Pelagibaculum spongiae: one gene and its partner. The protein of the gene in region 2 interacts with the protein of the main gene of each other region in a pairwise test. Links are inferred from orthologs where the notes say so. Each region holds a gene or a part of one and is shown on either strand. Other genes may lie near its edges.

Region 1 (5,755 bases), on a different replicon or contig from region 2:
CCGATCAACATTCTCACTAAACCCACTTTTAACCTCTCAAAATACTTCATTTCGCTACTTCATCCTCAAATCATAACAAAGTGCTGGCTTGTGATTTAGACATGCAACTTACATATAGCTAGATATGCTTCAAATTTGCCCAATAGCTTTAGAAAAAATACAGCAGATAGATAATCAGTCATTCCCTTGTCATGGATTGTCGGTAAACTGATTCACTATTGGTTTGCTGAATCAGAAAAATAATAATGAAAAAGACCTCGATTCTAATCATGTCAGCCTCTCTGGCAATTGGTTTAAGTGCATGTAGCAGTAGTGACGATCCAACGGTAAATGGACCGGATCCAGGAGATAACGTCGGCAGCATATTTACCATCAGCTCAAATGCTGGCGAATACCCTTTAATTGATCAATCTCTTTCTATCGAGTCATCTTCTAACGACAATTTGAAATGGACCGTTACTCGGGCTAACGGCGAGCTAGTTATCCCGCAGACGACCAACCCACTGCAATTTGCACCGTCTTTAACGGGCGTCATTACGATTCAGGCAACCATTGGCGAAGGTGAGCAACTGCAGCAGCAAAGTCTATCCGTTACGGTGTGGCAGCCTTTAAATAAGCAATTATCGGCGCTTGAAAACTTTCCTAGCGCTTATTATGTCACTCAAGACGGATTTGCCACCGCTTCTGGCGGCCGGATTAATTTTGATGGCGGCAGCACATTGCATATTCGCCACAATGAACAATCCCAACTAACGCTCACCAACAATGCACTGATTCTGGCTGGAGAAGATCAGCAGCAGCTAATTCTAAACGGATCGATTGCCTTGGATAGCAATGCCATTTTGCGCGCTAGCTACAGTCAAATTGAAGGTAATATTCAAGCACAACGCGGCGGAATTGAGATCAGCAATAGTCGCCTGAGCGGTAATGTTGATTTGTCTGCAAGCCTTACTCAACAAGGCTTCATTAACGACAATGGCAGCATAAAACTACAGAGCAATGACTTTCTGAAAGATCAGACAGTTTCCATTGGCTACATCAACAGCCAAATACAAGGCAATGTCTTTTGTGGTGATTCAAACAATCTGAATCTACAAAAAACCGGTGAGCATCAAATTTCAGACAACCAATTTTTTGGAACGGTCACCGATGTTTCTGGAGATCTTTCGCTAGAACAACTACCTAACAATCAGTGGAAAACAGACGCTAGCAAAGAAACACGCTGTCAAATTTAAATAAGACATGATGTAGTTTTTAAAAGACCAAACTGTCTATTTCAAGTTTGGTCTTTTTTTATACCCAAACCATTTCAACACGCACTTTCACCTTGAAGCGTTTTGGGTATAGAATGCACGGCTAATTTCAACAAGCTGTTGTTTCATGTCCTCTAGTAGTTTTTTAATCCCGAGCTTAGGCTTGCTCAGTATCGCAGCCACTGCCGCATCGGTTAGATATGCCAAGAAAAAACAGCGCGATGAAGCAGACCGTCAACGCATACTGAAGTGGGTTGAGCAGCGCCAACAAGCCATTAATAGAAAAGAAAATCAAATTTCAAAACGGTTAACTAGAAGCAAAGTACCTGCGATAAAACCTTCCTCTGATTTAGATATCACTAATAATTAATCATTCTGTCATCGAAATAGCATCTTGATATTCTTAAGTAAACTCTAAATAACGTTGAATATATTAGGAGTGCCTTATTATGCTTTGGTTAGAGAGGATTATCGCAATCACTTTATTGGTATGCATTGTTGGGTTAATTATTCCGATGCTGTTATTGAGGATAAAACTAGAACAGTTATCTTCCAAAACAGCAGAGCCGAGCAAATAAAAAAGGCTCAATCGAAACCGACTGAACCTTTTGCTTAAAGCATTACCAAGATAGGTAAAACAATATAGCTATGCACCACCTTCTGGTGGCGACATTGGGCTTACTGCACCACCGGTTAGCTTGCCAATTTCCTGGTCAATAAAGAACAAGCCTTTTCCATCGGAACCAATCAGCTCTATTTTATCTAGAATACCTTTAAACAGCGTTTCTTCTTCGTGCTGCTCAGAGACATACCATTGCAGGAAGTTAAAGCTGCTGTAGTCCTGTGAAGTAAATGCAGTATGTGCCAACTGATTAATGCTTCGAGTGACCAGTTGTTCATGCTCATAGATATCTTTAAACACGTCAGCCAACGACTCCCAGCTTGCTGGTGGCGCTTCAATCGCACCCACAGCCGGCATAGTGCCTGTTTCACTCACGTACTTAAACAAACGGCGCATGTGCTGCATTTCTTCATCTGCATGCAGCAACAAGAATCCTGCAGCACCTTCAAAACCTTTGTCTTCACACCAAGCGCTCATTTGCAAATATAAGTTGGAAGAATAAAATTCCAGGTTAATTTGCTCATTAAGCTGTTTGACCATTTTCTCAGTCAGCATTCGAATCTCCTTTTTCCCGTTTAAATCGGGCAAAGTAATTACGCTCCACCCTTACATTGGGTAGGATCAGGAGCTTGAGCCTTTCGCTCACTCCATTCAGTCGCGGTATAAGTATGCATTGCTAGCGCATGCACACCATTAGCCAGCTCTTCAGCTAGCAATTGGTTTACCGAACGATGTCTTTGCAGCAAGCGCTTTCCGTCAAACTGGTCACTGACCACAACTACTCGGAAATGAGATTCTGAATTGGGTGGTACGTTATGACGGTGACTTTCATTTTCCACTTCCAGGTGACTGGGTGAAAGCCCCTGACTCAGTTTCTGTTCAATTATTTGTTGTAACTTCATAGTATCCTGAAAGCTTAAATCAACAGGTCAGCACACCTGTCGGTGGACTGGGCAAGCATAACATAGACCAGAGATCGGTAAGGTAATTCAGACCAACTTCACCAGTCAAAAACACAGCCAACCAACAAGCAAGCATCTGCCAATCTATCAAGCCGAGCCATCATTTGACTTTAACTTTTGCAGTTGTCGATCAAAGCGATCAATAGTTTCTGCCACACCATATCTTTGTATTTGAGAAGCGAACTGCGACCGGTAACTTCCAACCAAACTAATGCCTTCAACGGTTAAATCTCTGATCAGCCAACGCTTATCAATGAGCACCAACTTGTAAATTAGCTTTACCGGTGGTGCGCCATTAGAAAGATATAATTCGGCTTTAACTTTCGCACGATTACTTTTTTTATTTAATCGAGCAGGATGAAATTCAATTTTTTCATTACGATATAGAGTAAATGCTTTGGCATAGGTACGAATTAATACCTCTGTCAGTATCTGTTGAAAGGCCATTATTTGCTGCTGATTCGCTTGACGGCCGTATTTCCCCAAAACTCCCTTAGCCAATCCTTTCGCATCAACCAATGGCACAATGTTTTTTCTCATCAACCTTCGAGCAAATACTGGATCTTGCTTCAGCTGGTCTTGATGCTGAGTCACCAGTTGAATCAACTTTGAAGACTCTCGAGAGAGCATGCTTGATGGGTCTTCTAATGCAAAAACTGCAGGCGACAAAAGTACGAGTAACAATAAGGTTAGCGTTCTGATCAAAATAAATACCTCACATTAACTCTTTAATTAATTTTAGTTCGCAACAAGTCAAGTTTGGATCACATGACAACTAAAGATAGATCACACATCACAAACGGTAATTACATTATTATCAGTGGGTAATTACCAAGCAATTCTTAGTATACTAGTAGCTTAAAGATATTAGTCATCTAAAATACTAGTATTCTGGCCTACCAATAGCATAAACTACTTAATTAATGGATATTTTTATGATCAAATTTATCTAACAACCTACCACCTTCGGCGGCACTTTTCATAACCAAAGAGAAAAAGAAATCCACTGTTAAAATTCGTCGATATTGAAAAACCAAATAGAAACTTTACGCATAAAAAAAGCCGGCACTGCCGACTTTATTAAAACCAAATATTCAATTACTTCTCGATATCAAAATCAGCACCCTTCCAGGCAAAAATACCACCCGGATAGCGATAAACATTTTTATAGCCCAACTTTACAGCCCAATCCGCACCATTATGGCTACGGCCACATTTTACAAAACCACAGTAAACCACAATCATTGTTTCTTTATCATTACCTAATAATTGAAGGTAATCTGATTGCGTTTTATTGGCTGTTTTTTGACTATCCCATTGCAACATGTCTTTGATCGGAAACTCAAAGCTAACTGCACCCGGCACATGGCCTTTTACATAGCTACCTTTGTACGGCATCGCATCGATCACCAACATTTTCTGGCCAGCATCCATCTTGGCCTTCAATTCAGCCGTAGTGATTAATTGATAGCCACTTTTTTGAGTATCTCTCACTAACTTAACTGCAATAGATTCTGCTTGTACCTCTTTTTCAAATTTACTATCGAGTAAACCTGCATTAGCCGCGCCACCAAAAAAAACAACCGGCAATGAGATACACAATGATGCGAGCATTAACCTAAATGACATATTAGCCTCCAACAACCAAACAAAAAATCAAAATCTCAAACAACTATTGGCTTGCGAATTCGACTCAAAACAAAAACCATAAAAATCGATACGACCATCGATATAATGACCGCCAAATTAATCGGCAAGGCTCGATAGGTTTTATATTCGATACTTTCAGGCGATAAGCAACCGCAGTCTACTGCTAAACCAAGGTATTGAATTAAAATAGAAATCGAGGCGAGGGAGATAAGCGGGATAAGTAATATCCAAAACGGCATACGACGAAATAATGCCAAGATAGAACAGACACCCAACCCACCAGTCAGCAGGTAGCTAATCGGCAAAGATAGTAAGCCTGGAAGGCCTAAATCCTCCAATAGCACATTGGTCTGATGAATATTAACCAGTAAATAGATAGAAAATACTGCTGCCAGAAGCGCTAGCAGCTTAATTACTTCTTTGACATAAAGCAGCCCTAAATCCAAACCTAAGCAATAGATTCAAAGTGCCACACTTTGATTAAGGTTATTTTGATTTCAGCCAAACAGTTGAGTGATTTTTCTTTTTTATTCAAATGGTTTGACCAAAAAAAAGGCCGGGAAATTTCCCGGCCTTTTTTTGCGCACTACTGAAACAAACTAAAAGCTTATAGGCTCATGCTAAAGTCATAGCGCATACCAAAATCAACAGAAGTTGTTTCTTTATTATCAGTATCGGCGTCATCGAGACGCAATGAAGTCCACAAACGAAGCTGGTCATTCATTTGATGCTGCACTGACAGCAACACACCATTTGTTTTGTCACCTGCGGCATTATCTGTATCAAGATTATAGTAATGACCGATTAACGTGTTTTTACCCATAGAGTAAGAACCCGACAAATCATAAGCTTTAGGATCTGCACCAGTGGCATTATCACGATCTACATAAGATGCTGAGATATATGCCGAGCCAAACTTGTAACCTACAGCAATACCCGCCAGCTTATCGGAGCCATTTGAATCATCTAGTTTACGTTCTTGATAAGCCACGCCTACAGTACAATTACTTTCTGATATTGATGCTGAAAGACCATAAAGCTCGAGGTTATCTCTGTTATTACTAGTGCTACTCGTATCGTCTTCACCATCAAATTGGTTATCAACTTGAATAGCAACAGGGCCGATAGAATTGGTATAACTAATCAAGTTACCTAAACGAAAGCCACCACCAATAGCACTATAGCCACCTGGTGTTCCGTTGTTACCGATATCTGTTACTGCGCCGACATGGTTATAAAAACCACCCCACTGCTGGCCAACACCAATT
Region 2 (5,687 bases):
CTGCAACCGAAGCCAAACCACCGACCATAATCGCGAACAATTCTGAATTCGTCATTTTGGCAATAAAAGGCTTAACCACTAAAGGTGCTTCAGTCTGACCAACAAAAATATTTGCTGTTGCAGATAAAGATTCAGTACGGCTAGTGCCCAACGCTTTTTGCAGTGCGCCACCTAAAATATTAACGACTTTCTGCATTACACCTAGGTAATAAAGAACCGAGATTAAAGCAGAGAAGAAAATAATAATGGGCAATACATTGATTGCAAAGATAAAGCCAACTTTAAATCTAGCTAAATCACCAAACAGAAAGCCAATACCGTCATTTGCATAAATGATAATATTGCTCACAGCACCAGAGATAGACTCCAACACAGATTGACCGAAGGGAACATACAGAACGAAAGCACCGAAACACACTTGTATCGCGAAAGCGCCACCAACCGTACGTAACTTGATGGCTTTGCGATTATCAGAAAGCAACAGAGCAAGGCCAATCAGAACGGCCATGCCAATTAAGCTCATTATAAGCTGCATAATACTTATCAACTCCTAAGATTATCTAGTAAACCATCGGGCACCGATACCCATATAATATGAGGGCATCTAGGGACGCTCGAGGCGATGCCATTTTGATTCCTTTCATCAGAATCTTTCCTGACTTGGGGCGGTTTTTTCTGAGAAAAAATATTTTTTAATAAACACTCCCCCACTCAACAAAACTACAACTATCTCAATCTAATAGTAAAAATCAGCTTCCAAAAATACTAAGTCACGGTTTTTTATAAAAACAAATCAACGACCAATACTTTAAAAAACTTTATTTAAAAAAGAGACATTACTGGAAGAGAATTTCAACCCAACAAAATTTGATATTAACCTGACAGAAAAGCAGGTGATTTTTTTATTTAATTAACCAATTATTTAATTAATAACCAGAGGTAAAGCAAAGGTTGTCACTTGGAGAGAATAATCGACTCACTAACATTAACAGAAGTCGTCGTAATATCACTGCTCTCGAATCTTCACTTTTAACAAAACCACGCTCTACAGCCACTACTTGCAAACCCACTATTCGTTGAGTCTGACTGACAGGAAACAGATCAAGCCAAAATTCGAGCAGAGCCGAGCAATAACAAAGATTAAAGGTTATTTAAAAACAGATGGATAGCAGAAGATGAAAATCAAACGGATAAGATAAAAGTAGAATGAACAAACCAAACAAGAGAAAAAAAACAAGGGGTGCTGCCACACCCCCAGAGACTGCTATCTGGAGTTCGAGGGGTCAAACCCAGATTTTACCGCGTAGGAGAGAGCCAATCGCGCCCTACCGCAATCGACATGCGAATGATAACAGTTATCATTTGCATGTCAAACCTCATATATATACGCATCGGCTTCCTGCCTCCTTGCGCCATACATTCCGTCCATGGAAATAAAAAAGCCGAGCAATGTGCTCGGCTTTTTTTATAGTGCTATGAAGCTTGTTTAGCTGGATTTACAGCTTGTCAGCTTCTTCTGACAGGTAGCTCGCAACGCCGGTAGGAGATGCATCCATACCCTTATCGCCTTTGCTCCAACCTGCAGGGCAAACTTCGCCGTGCTCTTCGTGGAACTGTAGCGCGTCAACTATACGGATCAGCTCATCCATGTTACGACCTAATGGCAGGTCATTAACGATTTGTGAGCGAACAACGCCGTTTTTGTCGATGATGAATGCGCCACGGAAAGCAACGCCGCCATCTGATTCAACGTCGTATGACTTACAGATACCGTGAGTCATGTCAGCAGCTAAGGTGTACTTAACTGGGCCGATACCACCCTGATCTACAGGAGTATTACGCCATGCGTTGTGGCTGAAATGTGAATCGATAGAAACACCGATAACTTCAACACCGCGCTCTTTGAACTGTTCCATACGGTGATCCAGAGCAATTAGCTCTGAAGGACATACGAAAGTGAAGTCCAGTGGATAAAAGAATACCAGGCCGTACTTGCCATCGATTGCAGTTGACAGCGTGAACTCATCAACAATCTCGCCATTACCTAATACTGCAGGAACGGTAAAGTCAGGGGCTTTCTTACCAACCAGAACACTCATTTTTATCTCCTAATTAGAATTTTCAATATTCAGTATTTGAACGATTTGGGAGCAACTCCCGAATCAATGAGCAACAGCCTATACCAAAAACTTGATAAATAGTTATTTGGAATTTTCTATGATACCGATTGATACAGCCAATCATTGTTACTTTCAAACCAACACTTAAAAAACCCATTAAAAAAAACACAAACTAACAAATACTTACACCGCCGCTTCTTCAATAGAGAGCGAAACCGTCATATTAAAAGTGGTTATTGCATAAAACGAACAATCATACGCAAAAAAAAATGGCTGACACTCTATATAGAGCACCAACCATTTTTTTAGCAGCAGGCTCTTTAAAAAAGCCCGATTCAATTATTCTGAATCTGGTGCTGCTTGGTCAATCAAGGTTTTCAGCTCACCGTTTTCGTACATCTCGGTGATAATATCGCAACCGCCAACCAACTCACCTTTAACCCATAACTGAGGGAATGTAGGCCACTCGGCATATTCTGGCAAAGTCTGGCGAATCGCTGGGTTTTCCAGAATATTAACAAACGCAAATTTCTGGCCACAAGCCATCAAAGCTTGGGACGATCGCGCTGAAAAGCCGCACTGAGGCATCTGAGGAGATCCCTTCATGTAAAGCAAAATCGTGTTTTGCTCGATCTGTTGTTTGATCTGATCAACTACAGCCTGATCCATGTTCCACCTCGATAACAGCCTCCCGAAATGGGAGCGCGATAAAAATTTGCAGCATTTTAACTCAGCCAGCGCACCGGGTCAGCCACAATATTCATAGGGGTACTCAGTTCCCCCGCCTTTTGTCTGCCCGTCATTACCAATTAGAACAACTCATAAAATTGTCAAAACCGGAAAAACCATCATAAAACGATCATCTTGCTTAACAATCTTCTAATACGAAGCGTTTAGAGGTAACGATTACTACCCCTTACGACTGGAAATTGATCTCGATCAGTATACAATCGCTGCATACATTTCGGTACTGCCACCGAATCGCGAACAAAATAAACGATCTCAGGAGAGAATCATGGCTTTTGAATTGCCTGCACTGCCTTATGCAAAAGACGCTCTGCAACCACATATTTCTGCAGAAACTCTGGACTTCCACCACGGTAAGCACCATGCAACTTACGTTGCCAAGTTAAATGGCCTGGTTGACGGTACTGATATGGCAGACAAGAGCCTGGAAGAGATCATCAAGAGCTCAACCGGCCCTGTATTTAACAATGCAGCTCAAATCTGGAACCACACTTTCTACTGGAACAGCTTGAGCCCAAATGGCGGCGGCGAGCCAACAGGTGAACTGGCTGCAGCCATCACTAAAGCATTTGGTTCTTTTGCAGAATTCCAAACTCAGTTTAACGACAAAGCAGTGAACAACTTCGGTTCTAGCTGGACTTGGTTAGTAAAGAATGCCGATGGTTCTTTAGAAATCGTTAATACCAGCAATGCTGCAACACCTATCACTGGCGACCAAACGCCTCTGATCACGGTTGATTTGTGGGAACACGCTTACTACATTGACTATCGCAATGTACGCCCTAACTACTTAAATGGTTTCTGGGCATTAGCAAACTGGGAATTCGCTTCTGCGAACTTCGCAGCGTAATTTCTTTTAAAGTAGCGAGCCTTTAAAGCGAGTTACTTTGAAAATAAAAAACCGCTAGAGTGTAAAAACTTTGGTGGTTTTTTTTATTTTATCCAGCCTAAAAAGTTGATTCACCAGCAACTCCCTCGCATCCATTACAAGTACAAACTCTTTTAAACGCGCGTACCACATTGATTACTTCAATGTACGCTATCAATACTTGGAAGGTTTTTGAGAACTGGCAAACCAATAATTCTGCCAGGCATAATTTACTTTATAATCTTGTCTGATCATCAACAACAATCAAGCATCTCGCTAGTCAAACAGAGAACTATCTCCTAGTCCGTTCACCCAAAGCTGCTTCAGTAATTCTGCATATTTCTCTAATGCATTTCTGCTTCCTACTGCGCGGTGAAACTTATTTCCGCCACGGCTCATAGTTTGCATCCAGCCATGCTTGTCAATATCGAGTCGGTCAATAATTGGAGGGAGTGAGGGATCCATAGCAGTTTTTCCTTTGCGGATAATTCGCGCTGTCTGATCAACCAGTTCCAAATAATCTTTATAAGAGAACGGAATCTTTTCCTGCAAAGGATCTTTGCTATGAAATGGTTTAAGTTTTGGCTTTACACTAGTTTGTTTAAACGCTTTTAGGTTCGTCTTTTTTGTCGAATTTCGTTTTCTTTGGATTCGCTGTTGAATCGAAGTGTATTCAGACTGCTCAGGCGTTTTAGCTATACCTGCTCGAAGTGGGTTTAGGTCGACATAGGCCATGCACGTTAAAATAGCTTGCTGATCAAGCAGTGCTTGCACTTTAAAACGCCCTTCCCAGAAGTGACCAGTACATTCATCTTCCGCATTGGCCATTCTTGCTAGTGGCTCATTTAAACTGCGCATAAACCAGCTAATATCAGTTAATCTTGCTCGGTACTCTTCAACAAAACTTTCCGCATATTTCACTTCAGATGGCATTAAATTATCGCCGGCCAAATATCGCTGAACAATCTCTGGGCCTTGGTAAACCTTGCACCAACGTTGCAGTACCTCATCACCGCGCCAAGACATAGCTTTTTCTTTATTAACACAAAGCACTAAATGATAGTGGTTACTCATCACCGCATAACTAGCAATTTCAATAGAAAATGCATTTGCTAATAATGCCAGTCGTTTTACAATCCAGTCACGACGATGCTCAAAACTTTCACCGGTATCAGGATCAACCCCACATAACCACGCTTTGCGACATACCCTACTCACGCAGTGGAACCAATGACAATAATCTAGGTTCATAGCAGAGCGACGAGGGCCAACACGGGCAATTTCTACCTTATTGGTGTCACGAGCAGAAATATTGTTTTTGGAATCAACAGAAATGTTTGATGATGCGGAATTAAAATTATGACCTGTCATAGCACTGCTTACCTACGCTATTGAAGTTCCACTAGCATAGAAAACAAAAGCCCTGCTGAAAAATTAAAATAATTAATCTTCATCAGGGCTGTATTAATAAAATTATGCCTGGCAGGTTTTTCTGGTGGATAGCAATGTTCTCCTTAATTAATAGCCTTCAACTATCAGCTCTAAGCACAACCTAAATTTTTCTAATATTTCTTTGTGATTGTAAGACTTTAGCTTGCAACTTCCAGCCCCTGTTAATTCAACTAAAGCTTGAATATCATTACTATATTTTAGGTTAAATTTAACATTATCTATCTTGTGCCTTCGGTTCGATATTAATTCTTCAAAATCAGTACGTATATCCTTTTTCCCTGATACGCTAATTTTCGCGAGGCCACCAACAGGAGTATGAATGCCCAAAGAAGATATATGTGTAATAGTTGTCCTACCCAGCTGGCTTTCTATTTGCTGCAACCATTTTAGAGGATCGACATCAATATCTGCTACCACAACCCCTAACCCTAACAAATTATGCAACTTTGCTAGAAATTTCCGAAGTGAACGAGGTGGTTCCGTTATACATAATAATTTAG

What was found.
Region 1: the proteins of grxD (region 2) and DC094_RS05930 interact in binary tests that used the Escherichia coli proteins (3 or more experiments, as listed by UniProt). The link is inferred for Pelagibaculum spongiae from one-to-one orthologs.

The regions. Positions count from the first base shown.
Region 1 is NZ_QDDL01000001.1:1,369,484-1,375,238, forward strand. Bases 1,124-3,983 are described here. They hold DC094_RS05930 (BolA family protein), read right to left. Parts: upstream 2,778-3,983; coding sequence 2,469-2,777; downstream 1,124-2,468. Other genes in these bases: DC094_RS05915 (hypothetical protein), read left to right, coding at 1,124-1,235; DC094_RS05920 (hypothetical protein), read left to right, coding at 1,381-1,623; ftnA (non-heme ferritin), read right to left, coding at 1,900-2,430; DC094_RS05935 (MlaC/ttg2D family ABC transporter substrate-binding protein), read right to left, coding at 2,925-3,542; DC094_RS05940 (rhodanese-like domain-containing protein), read right to left, coding at 3,936-3,983. Also shown: DC094_RS05910 (DUF3157 family protein), read right to left, coding at 1-50; more of DC094_RS05915, read left to right, coding at 246-1,123; more of DC094_RS05940, read right to left, coding at 3,984-4,466; DC094_RS05945 (hypothetical protein), read right to left, coding at 4,502-4,933; DC094_RS05950 (porin), read right to left, coding at 5,095-5,755. UniProt on the Escherichia coli protein: Transcriptional regulator that plays an important role in general stress response. Has many effects on cell morphology, cell growth and cell division. Acts by regulating the transcription of many genes, including dacA (PBP-5), dacC (PBP-6), ampC and mreB.
Region 2 is NZ_QDDL01000003.1:332,331-338,017, forward strand. What follows is about bases 1,125-3,916. They hold grxD (Grx4 family monothiol glutaredoxin), read right to left. Parts: upstream 2,790-3,916; coding sequence 2,460-2,789; downstream 1,125-2,459. Other genes in these bases: DC094_RS10460 (peroxiredoxin), read right to left, coding at 1,497-2,099; DC094_RS10470 (Fe-Mn family superoxide dismutase), read left to right, coding at 3,136-3,717. Outside these bases: DC094_RS10450 (NupC/NupG family nucleoside CNT transporter), read right to left, coding at 1-535; DC094_RS10475 (transposase), read right to left, coding at 4,012-5,106; DC094_RS10480 (hypothetical protein), read right to left, coding at 5,254-5,687. UniProt on the Escherichia coli protein: Monothiol glutaredoxin involved in the biogenesis of iron-sulfur clusters.